Novipirellula caenicola: one gene and its partner. The protein of the gene in region 1 interacts with the protein of each later gene in a pairwise test. Links are inferred from orthologs where the notes say so. Each region holds a gene or a part of one and is shown in the gene's direction. Other genes may lie near its edges.

Evidence for each region. The genes of interacting proteins can lie anywhere in the genome.
Region 2: the proteins of nusG (region 1) and rho interact in binary tests that used the Escherichia coli proteins (3 or more experiments, as listed by UniProt). The link is inferred for Novipirellula caenicola from one-to-one orthologs.

The regions. Positions count from the first base shown.
Region 1 is NZ_BAABRO010000007.1:269,260-275,017, reverse strand. The notes cover bases 1,418-4,279. They hold nusG (transcription termination/antitermination protein NusG), read left to right. Parts: upstream 1,418-2,448; coding sequence 2,449-3,111; downstream 3,112-4,279. Other genes in these bases: ABEA92_RS16045 (hypothetical protein), read right to left, coding at 4,154-4,279; rplK (50S ribosomal protein L11), read left to right, coding at 3,219-3,644; secE (preprotein translocase subunit SecE), read left to right, coding at 1,815-2,258. In the rest of the region: tuf (elongation factor Tu), read left to right, coding at 208-1,404; more of ABEA92_RS16045, read right to left, coding at 4,280-4,921; ABEA92_RS16040 (S46 family peptidase), read left to right, coding at 5,168-5,758. UniProt on the Escherichia coli protein: Part of the processive rRNA transcription and antitermination complex (rrnTAC). The complex forms an RNA-chaperone ring around the RNA exit tunnel of RNA polymerase (RNAP).
Region 2 is NZ_BAABRO010000003.1:50,722-55,128, forward strand. The notes cover bases 1-2,959. They hold rho (transcription termination factor Rho), read left to right. Parts: upstream 1-703; coding sequence 704-2,215; downstream 2,216-2,959. Other genes in these bases: coaE (dephospho-CoA kinase), read left to right, coding at 1-572; ribH (6,7-dimethyl-8-ribityllumazine synthase), read left to right, coding at 2,205-2,672; ABEA92_RS07715 (prolyl oligopeptidase family serine peptidase), read right to left, coding at 2,676-2,959. Also shown: more of ABEA92_RS07715, read right to left, coding at 2,960-3,968; hisS (histidine--tRNA ligase), read right to left, coding at 4,191-4,407. UniProt on the Escherichia coli protein: Facilitates transcription termination by a mechanism that involves Rho binding to the nascent RNA, activation of Rho's RNA-dependent ATPase activity, and release of the mRNA from the DNA template.

The DNA.
Region 1 (5,758 bases):
CAATAGCAGCAGCACAATACGCGTCCCGCGGTGGGACGCAAACGATTTTTTGATTTCGTTTCAATTCTATTGTTGATCGAGTGGCCGAGCGGCCGGAATTTTGGCGAGCTACCGTGGGTGTGAACGCGGTCGTTGGATTTCCGGGCTGATTGGGGGCGTATCCCCTTACCAGTTTTCGCAATGGTCGAGTGTAGGTGATTTAGAAAAATGGCTAAGGAAACTTTTCAACGTACAAAGCCCCACGTCAACGTCGGCACGATTGGCCACATTGACCATGGCAAAACGACCACGACTGGCGCAATCTTGGCCGTCCAAGCTGCTAAGGGTCTGGCAAAGGCAAAGGGTTACTCGGATATCGCCAAGGGCGGTACCGTTCGTGACGCTACCAAAACCGTGACGATTGCGGTCGCTCACGTTGAGTACGAGTCGGACAAGCGTCACTACGCCCACATCGATTGCCCGGGCCACGCTGACTTTGTTAAGAACATGATCACCGGTGCCGCCCAAATGGACGGTGCGATCTTGGTTGTATCGGCAGCAGACGGCCCGATGCCACAAACCAAAGAACACGTTCTCTTGGCTCGCCAAGTAGGTGTTCCTTACATCGTTGTTTATCTGAACAAGTGTGACTTGGTCGACGACGAAGAATTGCTTGAACTCGTCGAACTCGAAGCTCGCGACTTGCTCAGCAAGTACGGCTTCCCCGGCGACGACGTTCCTGTCGTTCGCGGTTCGTCGCTTCCTGCATACAACAACCCATCGGACCCTGAAGCCAGCAAGTGCATCACTGAGTTGATGAACGCGTTGGACGAGTTCATTCCAGAACCTGTTCGTGAAGACGACAAGCCATTCTTGATGGCAATCGAAGACGTCTTCTCGATCGAAGGTCGTGGTACGGTTGCTACCGGCCGTATCGAGCGTGGTGTGGTTAAGGTTGGTGAAGAAGTATCGATCGTCGGTCTTTCGGACACCCCTGTTAAAACCACCTGCACCGGCGTCGAAATGTTCCGCAAGGAAATGGGCGAAGGCCGAGCCGGAGACAACGTCGGTTGCTTGCTCCGTGGTGTTAAGCGTGAAGACATCCAACGTGGTCAATGTTTGGCAAAGCCAGGCAGCATCACCCCTCACACCAAGTTCGAAGCAGAAGTTTACTGCTTGAGCAAGGAAGAAGGCGGACGCCACACCCCGTTCTTCAGCGGTTACCGTCCTCAGTTCTACTTCCGTACCACCGACGTGACCGGCACCGCAAACTTGGTTGACGCCGAAATGTGCATGCCTGGTGACAACGTCAAGGTCGAAGTCGAATTGCACAAGCCAATCGCAATGGACGACGGTGTTCGTTTCGCAATTCGCGAAGGCGGACGTACCGTTGGCTCCGGGGTTGTAACCAAGATCGTATCGTAAACACGGCCTTGTGTTCCAATTGGTAGATATCGTTCAAATGGCTGCTGATCCTTCGGCAGCAACGCAGAACAAATCACCAATTTGAAAAATCAACCAATGGCCAGCGAGGTTTTCTACCTTCGTTGGCCATTGGCTTTTGAAGACGAATTCGTTAATCTGCGGTGTCGCTACGGTTGATCCGTGTTGGGATTGCCCTGAATCAGGGTTATCGGCGATAACAGACGTGTGAAACGCAATTGGTTTTCACAGGGGTGTAGCTCAATGGCAGAGCACTGGTTTCCAAAACCAGCGGTTGAGAGTTCGAGTCCCTCCGCCCCTGCTTTTATTCACACAGATAACTTGGCCTCTTGAGTCGGCTGCAAAGGATTCGCAGCTTTCATGGGTCGAAAGATCATTTTTAGGAGCCGACAGTGTCTCGAGACATTGCAGGGACGAACAACGCCCCACTGACTAGCGAACTATTTCACGCCAAGGTTTACAAACCAAACCAAGGGCGAATCGTTCGTCAATTGACAGCATTGGCGATCTGGGTCGTGGTTGCTCTGGGATGTTGGAGCCTGTACGCCACCCTGCGAGGCTTTTTGCCCGCCGGCTCGATGCTGATTCCTGCGATTCCCATGGTCGCGTTGGCGATTGGCGTGTGGATCGGTTATCGCTTGGTCAACTGGCCTCAGTTTGCCGATTTCTTGATCGCAGTCGAAGCCGAGATGAACAAGGTGACTTGGCCGGCGAAGGACGAATTGATCCGCGCATCGGTCGTGGTGATCTTCACGATCTTCTTTCTCGCAGTGGCTCTCTTTTTGTTCGACGTGGTTTGGCAGTTCATCTTTAATTTCCTTGGCGTGACTAGCTAAACCCTCGGCGTCACTGGTTTCATTCCAGCTTTATGAAAACGAGACGCCCTTCGAAGAATTACTTTAAATACCGCTTTCGGTGATACCCGTGAACTCAGCTGATACGACAGACGACCAAGGCGATTTGCCAGAAGACACGCAAGCCGGCGCTCCGGCTGATTCGGAACAACTCGCCGCAGATCAGCTCGATTTGGATACCAATGAAACTTCCGTAGACGATTCGGCCAGCGGCGAAGAATCAGCAGCTCCCGCACCGCCACCGCCAAAAAAACAAATCGCTCCCAAGGTCGACAAAGTCGATGATGGCGAAGCCAAGATGGATTGGTACATCTTGAAGGTCGCTTTCAATCGCGAAGATTCGATCGCCGAAGCGCTGCGGAAACGCGTCAAGATGGAAGGCATGACCGAAGAGTTCGGTGACATTGTCGTTCCCACCGAAGACGTTGCCACGTTCACCCGTGACGGAAAACGCCGCGTCACCAAGCGAAAACTGCTGCCGGGCTACATCATGGTCAATATGATCATCAATGATGACACCTGGTTCTTGGTTCGCGAAACCGCGGGCATTAGCGACTTCACCGGAGCCGCTGGCAAACCGATGCCGATGGAACCCTCGGACATCGAACGATTCATCAACAAACCCAAAGACGATGACGAAGACGAGACCCCAATCAAAACGGCGATTCCGTTTAAGGTTGGCGATCGTGTGAGGGTCAAGGAAGGTAACTTCGAAAACCAGGAAGGTGACGTCGATAGCGTCGATGAAGCAAACGGACGCATCACCGTCATCATCAACATCTTTGGTCGCAGTGTCCCAATGGAACTCGATCACTGGCAAGTCGAAGCTTTATAAATGGCATGATGTATCGATTGTCACCTGTCGACGCAGCGACATCGATCGCCTTCCCAAACCTTTTGAAAATATTCCTCCACTGAACAATCTTAACTGATCACTGAAAAATGGCTAAACAAGTAACCGGGGTCGCGAAGTTCCAAGTTCCTGGCGGTCAAGCTACCCCCGCTCCTCCTGTCGGTACCTCGCTTGGTAAATTTGGTGTGAACCTTGGTCAATTCGTCCAAGCTTTCAACGACCGAACCAAAGAGTACGCGGGCACTCCGATCCCCGTGGTTGTTACCGTCTACAACGACCGTAGCTTCGAATTCATCACCAAGAGCCCTCCAGCCGCTTCGCTGCTGAAAGCTGCCGCTGGTATCGCCAAGGGCAGCGGAGTTCCTAACCGCGACAAGGTCGGCACCGTGACCGCCGCTCAATGCGAAGAGATCGCGCAAAAGAAGATGGCCGACTTGAACGCTCGTAGCATCGAACAAGCTGCGTTGATGATCCAAGGCACCGCTCGCAGCATGGGCTTGAACGTCGAAGGCTAAAAGAAGGCCTCGTCGTGCTTCGCGTCGCGAAACTCGCCAAGAGTTTCGGTCATGCGAGCCAATCATTACTTCAATCCGATTTTAGCTCCGCCAATCAAATGGACGGAGCTAAATTCGTTTGGTGCGTGCCGGTCAGAAATCGGTCAAAATCGGCCCTACTGCGAGCCAACGCGTTCCCTTTGATCGCAGCGGCAGTCGCGAAGACTTTCGTTCATCAATGTCCGACGAGGAAACGCTTCACGGTTTGTTGATTTAGTGAAGTTTCCTGCGGCAGGGGTCGTATGTTGGACTTCCTAGGCCATCAATGATGTATTGGACGGACGAGGAAGTCCGTCGTACGACTAAACCGACGAGCCGTTCACGGCTTGTTGATTTAATGAAGTTTCCTGCGGCAAGGGGTGTATGATGAACTTTCTAGTGCGTCAATGGCGCATTCGACGGACTAGGAAGTCCATCGTACGAATAAAACAACAAGCCGTTCACGAGTTTCGCTACGGGAAAGCTCGAACCTAGGCGGCGTCTTTCCAATGCGCGGTTAACCACGTCGCTGGCCGCGTCGACTTGAACACACTTGCCTGATACCCCGCAATCGCTTGGTCCGGCAGCGGATAACCGTGAAATGCCAACACACGCATTTCGGACGGCTGATAAGGCTCGCGAATCAGGTTCATTGGGAACAACGGACGACAACTGCGTTTGAAGCTGCACACCCACTGCTCGGGCCAAAACGCCAGATCATCCAAAAGCGTTCGGCTGACGTATTGCTGTTCAATACGGAACGACTGCAGTACCTCGGCCTGATGATCGCAAAAGTGCTGGTAGACTCGCAAGTGACGCTCGGGATGAAAGCGAAACACCGACGTATTGCCGACTTTGCCATCCCGTCCGGGGATCCAAGCGCGACGCTTCTCGAGCCAATCGTGGATTACACAAAATTTGCCGGGCTCGAACGTAAAGAAATCATCAAGCGGGCCAGTCAAAACCACATCGAGATCGAGGAACAGCGTGTCGCCCTCGAGTCCCGCCAAGCCAGGCTGAAACAAGCCGACTTTACGCCACGTCTCGCCTCCTTTGCGAGCATCAAAGGCGTTCTCGTCAAACGGCGTGACTGGCAGCGGGTGGATCTCGACCTGCGGGTCGATCCCCTCGGAATTTTCGGTCAAACAGAGAAATCGGAACGGCAGGTTCAAGTGTTTTTTAATGCCGTGAAGCAAGCGATTGACATACTCGCTGCCATACTTTGTCCCCCACTTGATGCAGACAATATTCGCTTGCATAACCAATTTCCTTGGGTCCGGTGTGATTCGATCTCAACCTCTGTTAGCTACGAAAAATTTCGAAGTGGGGGAAGATGAATCCGCACAATGCAACGTAGAAATTCCCTGGGATTGCTGCGTCTTGGGTTCTCAATCGCCGCGGTGGATGTTGCTAAGATAGACAAACGCGTGAGTTCCCTTTCGAACGCTCCTCAACCCCACCGAAAAATCCTAGACATGAAAATCCGAAGCCGAATAGCCTTGCTCATGTTTTTGTTGACCACCTCACTTTCGCTGCCCGTCGCGTCGTATGGCGACGAAGGCATGTACTTGTTCAATGATTTGCCCGTTGAAACGCTGAAACAGAAACACAATTTTGAGCCCGATTCGCAATGGGCGGACCACCTTCGTTTGTCGTCGGTGCGATTCAACAGCGGAGGATCGGGATCGTTTATCTCAAGCGACGGCTTGGTGCTAACCAACCATCACGTCGCCAGTGATACGCTGCACAAACTTAGCACCCCTGAATTGAACCTGATCGAAGACGGCTATTTGGCCAAGACACTCGATCAAGAATTGAAGGCACCCGATCTGGAACTGAATCAACTGGTGTCGATCGAGGACGTGACCCAACGGGTCAACGATGCCGTCAAGCCCGGCGCATCCAGCGACGATGCTCTAAAACAACGACGTGGTGTGATCTCGACGATCGAAGAAGAATCGTTCGAAAAGACCGGATTGCGAAGTGACGTGGTGACGCTGTTTGGCGGAGCCAAGTACCACCTGTACCGCTACAAAAAATACACCGACGTTCGTCTCGTCTGGGCGCCGGAAACGAAAGCGGCCTTCTTTGGCGGC
Region 2 (4,407 bases), on another replicon or contig:
CCTGGGTCAACGCGGATCTGATTGCCCGTGAAGTACTTCATCGACCGTCGGTTGTGGCCAAGTTGGTCGAGCGTTTTGGCTCGGAAATCGCCGATGCCGAGGGGAAAGTCAACCGCTCGCGTCTCGCTGAGGTGGTTTTCGGGGATGACGACGCGAGTCGCGCCGCATTAGACTATTTAGAGTCGCTGACCCATCCGCCTACTCGCAACGAAATCCTGCAGCAAATCCGGCAATCGGAGGCCCAGGGCGTACACGTCTTGGTACTGGATGTTCCACTTCTATTCGAATCAAAGTGGGATCGAGCTTGTGACGAGATCTGGTGTGTCGATTCCCCATGGGCACACCGGTTGCAGCGAGCCCAAGAACGCGGTTGGGATGCAGCTCAGCTTTCCAAACGTGAAACCAACCAACTATCCATTGAAGAAAAACGCCGGCTTAGCCACCGCGTCCTGCGTAATGATGGCTCGCTCGAGGACCTCTACGAGCAGATCCGCCAGCTTTACGTTAAGTTAAACGATTGCAGTGGAGAATCCTCTCCGGATCGACATTGTCTCGAACCAGACGACGGCTAAGTCACACGAAAAAACATTTCTCTTTTCTCGACCCGATCTGCTTGAACTGAATTCTCGCACTCACACCTTCCTACCCATCTCTTTTCCAATCGACTGTCCTGCCAGCGCCGATCGATCTCGGCCTAATCATCATGCAATCCAATCAACCACCTCGCGATCGCAATAGTCGCGGCTCGAACGACAATAGTGGTCCGCGCGAGTACCGCAATTATCAGCGTCAAAACCATCGTCCCCGCCACCCTGACAAAGAGGTCGATCAACGGATTCGTGAACTCGATGCCGAGCGTGATCCGCTGTCGTTGCCCGAAGAAATTGTCAGTGAAGCGAACAAGATTGGCGAAAAAGTCGGAATCCCTAGCGGCGAGTCCGAGACACCGCAGCTAAACATCGCTCAGTTGCAAAAGATGCCACAGGACGCGTTGACCGCGATGGCTGAAGCCGAGGGGATCAAGGTCGCCAAGGCGGGTGGAAAGCAAGAATTGATCTTTTCGATTCTGAAGCAACGCATGAAAGCCAATGGGTTGATGTTCGGCGAAGGAACGCTTGAGATCCTGCCCGATGGTTTCGGTTTTCTTCGCAGTGCGCAGTACCACTACGTTTCGTGCCCAGACGATATTTATGTCTCGCCCAGCCAGATCCGGCGATTCGGTTTGCAAACCGGCAGCCATGTGGCAGGCCAAATTCGGCCGCCCAAAGAAAACGAGCGGTACTTTGCCTTGTTGCGGATCGAGGCGATCAATCGCCGTGACCCGATGGGACGCCAAAACCAGATCCCGTTTGATGAATTGACGCCGCTGCATCCCGATCACCGCATCATGATGGAGCACGATAGCAAGGAATTGAGCACGCGGGTGGTCGACATGTTGACCCCCGTCGGGTTTGGTCAACGTGGTTTGATCGTCAGCCCACCGCGCGCGGGCAAAACGATCTTGATGCAGCAGTTGGCCAAGGCGGTTTTGAAAAATTACCCCGAAGCCTACGTGTTTATCCTGTTGATCGACGAGCGGCCTGAGGAAGTCACGGACATGGAACGTGAGGTTCGCGGGCCACAATGCGAAGTCATCAGCAGCACGTTTGACGAACCGGCTCAGCGGCACATTCAAGTCGCTCAGATGGTGATCGAAAAAGCCAAGCGGATGGTCGAAACCGGAGTGGATGTCGTTATCTTTTTGGATTCGATCACGCGTTTGTCTCGCGCCCACAACAGCGAAGGTGAATCGACCGGTAAATTATTGACCGGGGGACTTGATGCCGGAGCTTTGCAAAAACCCAAAGCACTGTTTGGTTCGGCGCGAAAGGTCGAAGAAGGCGGTTCGTTGACGATTTTAGCCACCGCGTTGGTTGATACCGGCAGCCGCATGGATGACGTGATCTTCGAAGAGTTCAAAGGCACCGGGAACCTCGAGATCGTGCTTGATCGTTCGTTGGTTGACCGCCGGGTTTGGCCAGCGATCGATATCAGCCGCAGCGGGACTCGCCGCGAAGAAATGTTGATGGATCCCGAAGAGTATCGTCGGATTTCGGCGCTTCGCCGTGCGTTGGCCGAGCTTTCGCCCGCCGACGCCATGCAAGATTTAGTAGCACAGCTTAGAAAAACCCAGAACAACGCCGAATTTTTGATGAGTTTGAAGGATGTCGATTGAAGTGAGTGGAGTGGACGGAAAGTTGCCCAAGGGAAAGATTGCGATCGTCGCGAGTCGCTACAACGAAGCGATCTGTGACTCGTTGGTCAAAGGTGCCGAAAGCACGCTGTTGGAGGCTGGGTATAGTGCCGCTGATATTGTCGTCGTGCGGGTTCCGGGGGCTTGGGAACTGCCTATCGTGGCGTCGCGGATGTTCAAACAGCACAGCATGATTGCCGTGATCACGTTGGGCTGCGTCATCAAAGGCGAAACGACTCACGACGAACATATCAACCGCGCCGTCAGCGAAGCATTGATGCGGTTATCGATCGAATCCGATTCGCCGGTTGGTTTTGGATTGCTAACCTGTAACACGGTCGAACAGGCGCTGCAGCGCAGCGGTGGAAATGTCGGCAACAAAGGCGAAGAGGCGGCCGAGGCGGTGCTCGAGTTGCTGCGGCTCGCCGAAAAAATGTAAGGCTTATCGCTTGAAGAAGTCGATGGCCGCAGGAATGCCGGTTTGGATCATCGGGGTGTAGTGGTCGCCGGTAACGCGTAGATGAGTGGCGTCTTTGCCGGCTTGCTGTAGCCTTTTTCGAAAATCCTCGGCGTGTTCCAGCGGTACGTTGGAATCGTCGAGTGCATGAAAAATCAATAGCGGACATTGGAATTCGTCGACGTGGTTCATCGGCGACGATTCCGCCACAAAATCTTTGATCCCCGGCAACATCATCCGGTAGCTTACATCGGAGGTGATCTCCGCCATGCGGCTTTCCAAGTCATAGGCCGCTGCAAACGCCGCACAGCGAGTGATTCTCGGTTCGGTTGCTGCCAGCAGCAAGGCGAGGCTGCCGGCCGAGCTGTGTCCGGCGCAGTAGATTTTTTGGGGGTTCACGATCGCGATTTTTTTGATCGCATATTCAACGGCGTTGCGTCCGTTCACGACTCCTGCTCCGGCGCTACGAAACTTTTGGTACGCCAGCGGAAGTGATTTTAAGTAGAGTTGGTCGCTGTTTTCGGCGCCGGCCGGCATCGCACCATCGATCGAGTATTGAATCACCACCATGCCTGCTTCGGCATACGGCAGGGTTTCATCGTGATAGCTGTCGCTAGGGTCAACGCTGACGCCGTGTATCAGTGGCGTTCCCGCAGGCGCGACCAATACACAGGGCAGCGATTGGTTGTAGTGAGTTCCGGCGGGAATGTAGATCCGCATCGTCATCCGGCTTCCTGCCACCGTCGGATCGCCTAATAGCCGCACAAAGTGTGTCGTGACACCGGATGCGAACGTTCGTTCGACCGGCCCTAGGCTGGGAAGGGCATCTGGAACCGGTACGTTTTGCAGACCCGCTGCGGAGATCGGAGTGTTGGAACCGCGGTTTGTTGCCCAGAAATAAACAGCCACTCCGGAAACGCCACAGAACACCGGTGGCACGATCACCAGAGCGGCGACGAGGTAAATCCAGGACGGAATGCCTCCTCGCGGTGCCGTTCGCGAATGAGCGTAGGGTGGCGGCGCGGTGGGGCCATATTGTGGCGATGCAGCGGTTTGTCGCCTGCGGCCATCGATTTGCTGCGTTGGAAAGGGCGCAGCAGGATAGTTCGTCTGCAACGCTTCGAAATCGAGGTCGTCCGGCGCTGTGAAGCTAGAAACGCCTGGGATTTGCAGAAAGGTTCCGCATTTTGGGCACTGCACTTGAACGGTCTGAGCCGACGTGGCCACCAGCAGGATGGTGTTGCACCGGATACACGGAACATTGCGATGTGGGTTCATGATCAGCTTTAAAGCTATCGACACAGATTGCCGTGGAACCCATTGTCGGCTTGCGTGAACAACGGGATTGACCCGAGTCACACGTGGCGAAGGCGAACGGCAGGTGAAAAACGACCCTAATATTAGCACGATGCGCAAACGAGTGTAACGGATTCACTTGCTTGCACTGCGTGCGGATCAGCGTGCGATGGCCGGTTCGCCGAAGGACATCGCGGCGTTCGTTTACTTCAGCAATTCGCGAAGTCGCTCGACGAGCTTGCTGGGGTCGTCGTGGCTGTAAGGAATCTGCTCGGTTTCCTTGGTGTTCAATTGTTTCAATTGACACTGGCCATCGCTCCACTCGTTGCCACCGGCAATGATCGCAAACGGGAATCCGTGGCTATCGGCATATTTCAGCTGGGCGCCGAGCTTTTTCGATTCGGGATAGACTTCGGTGCCA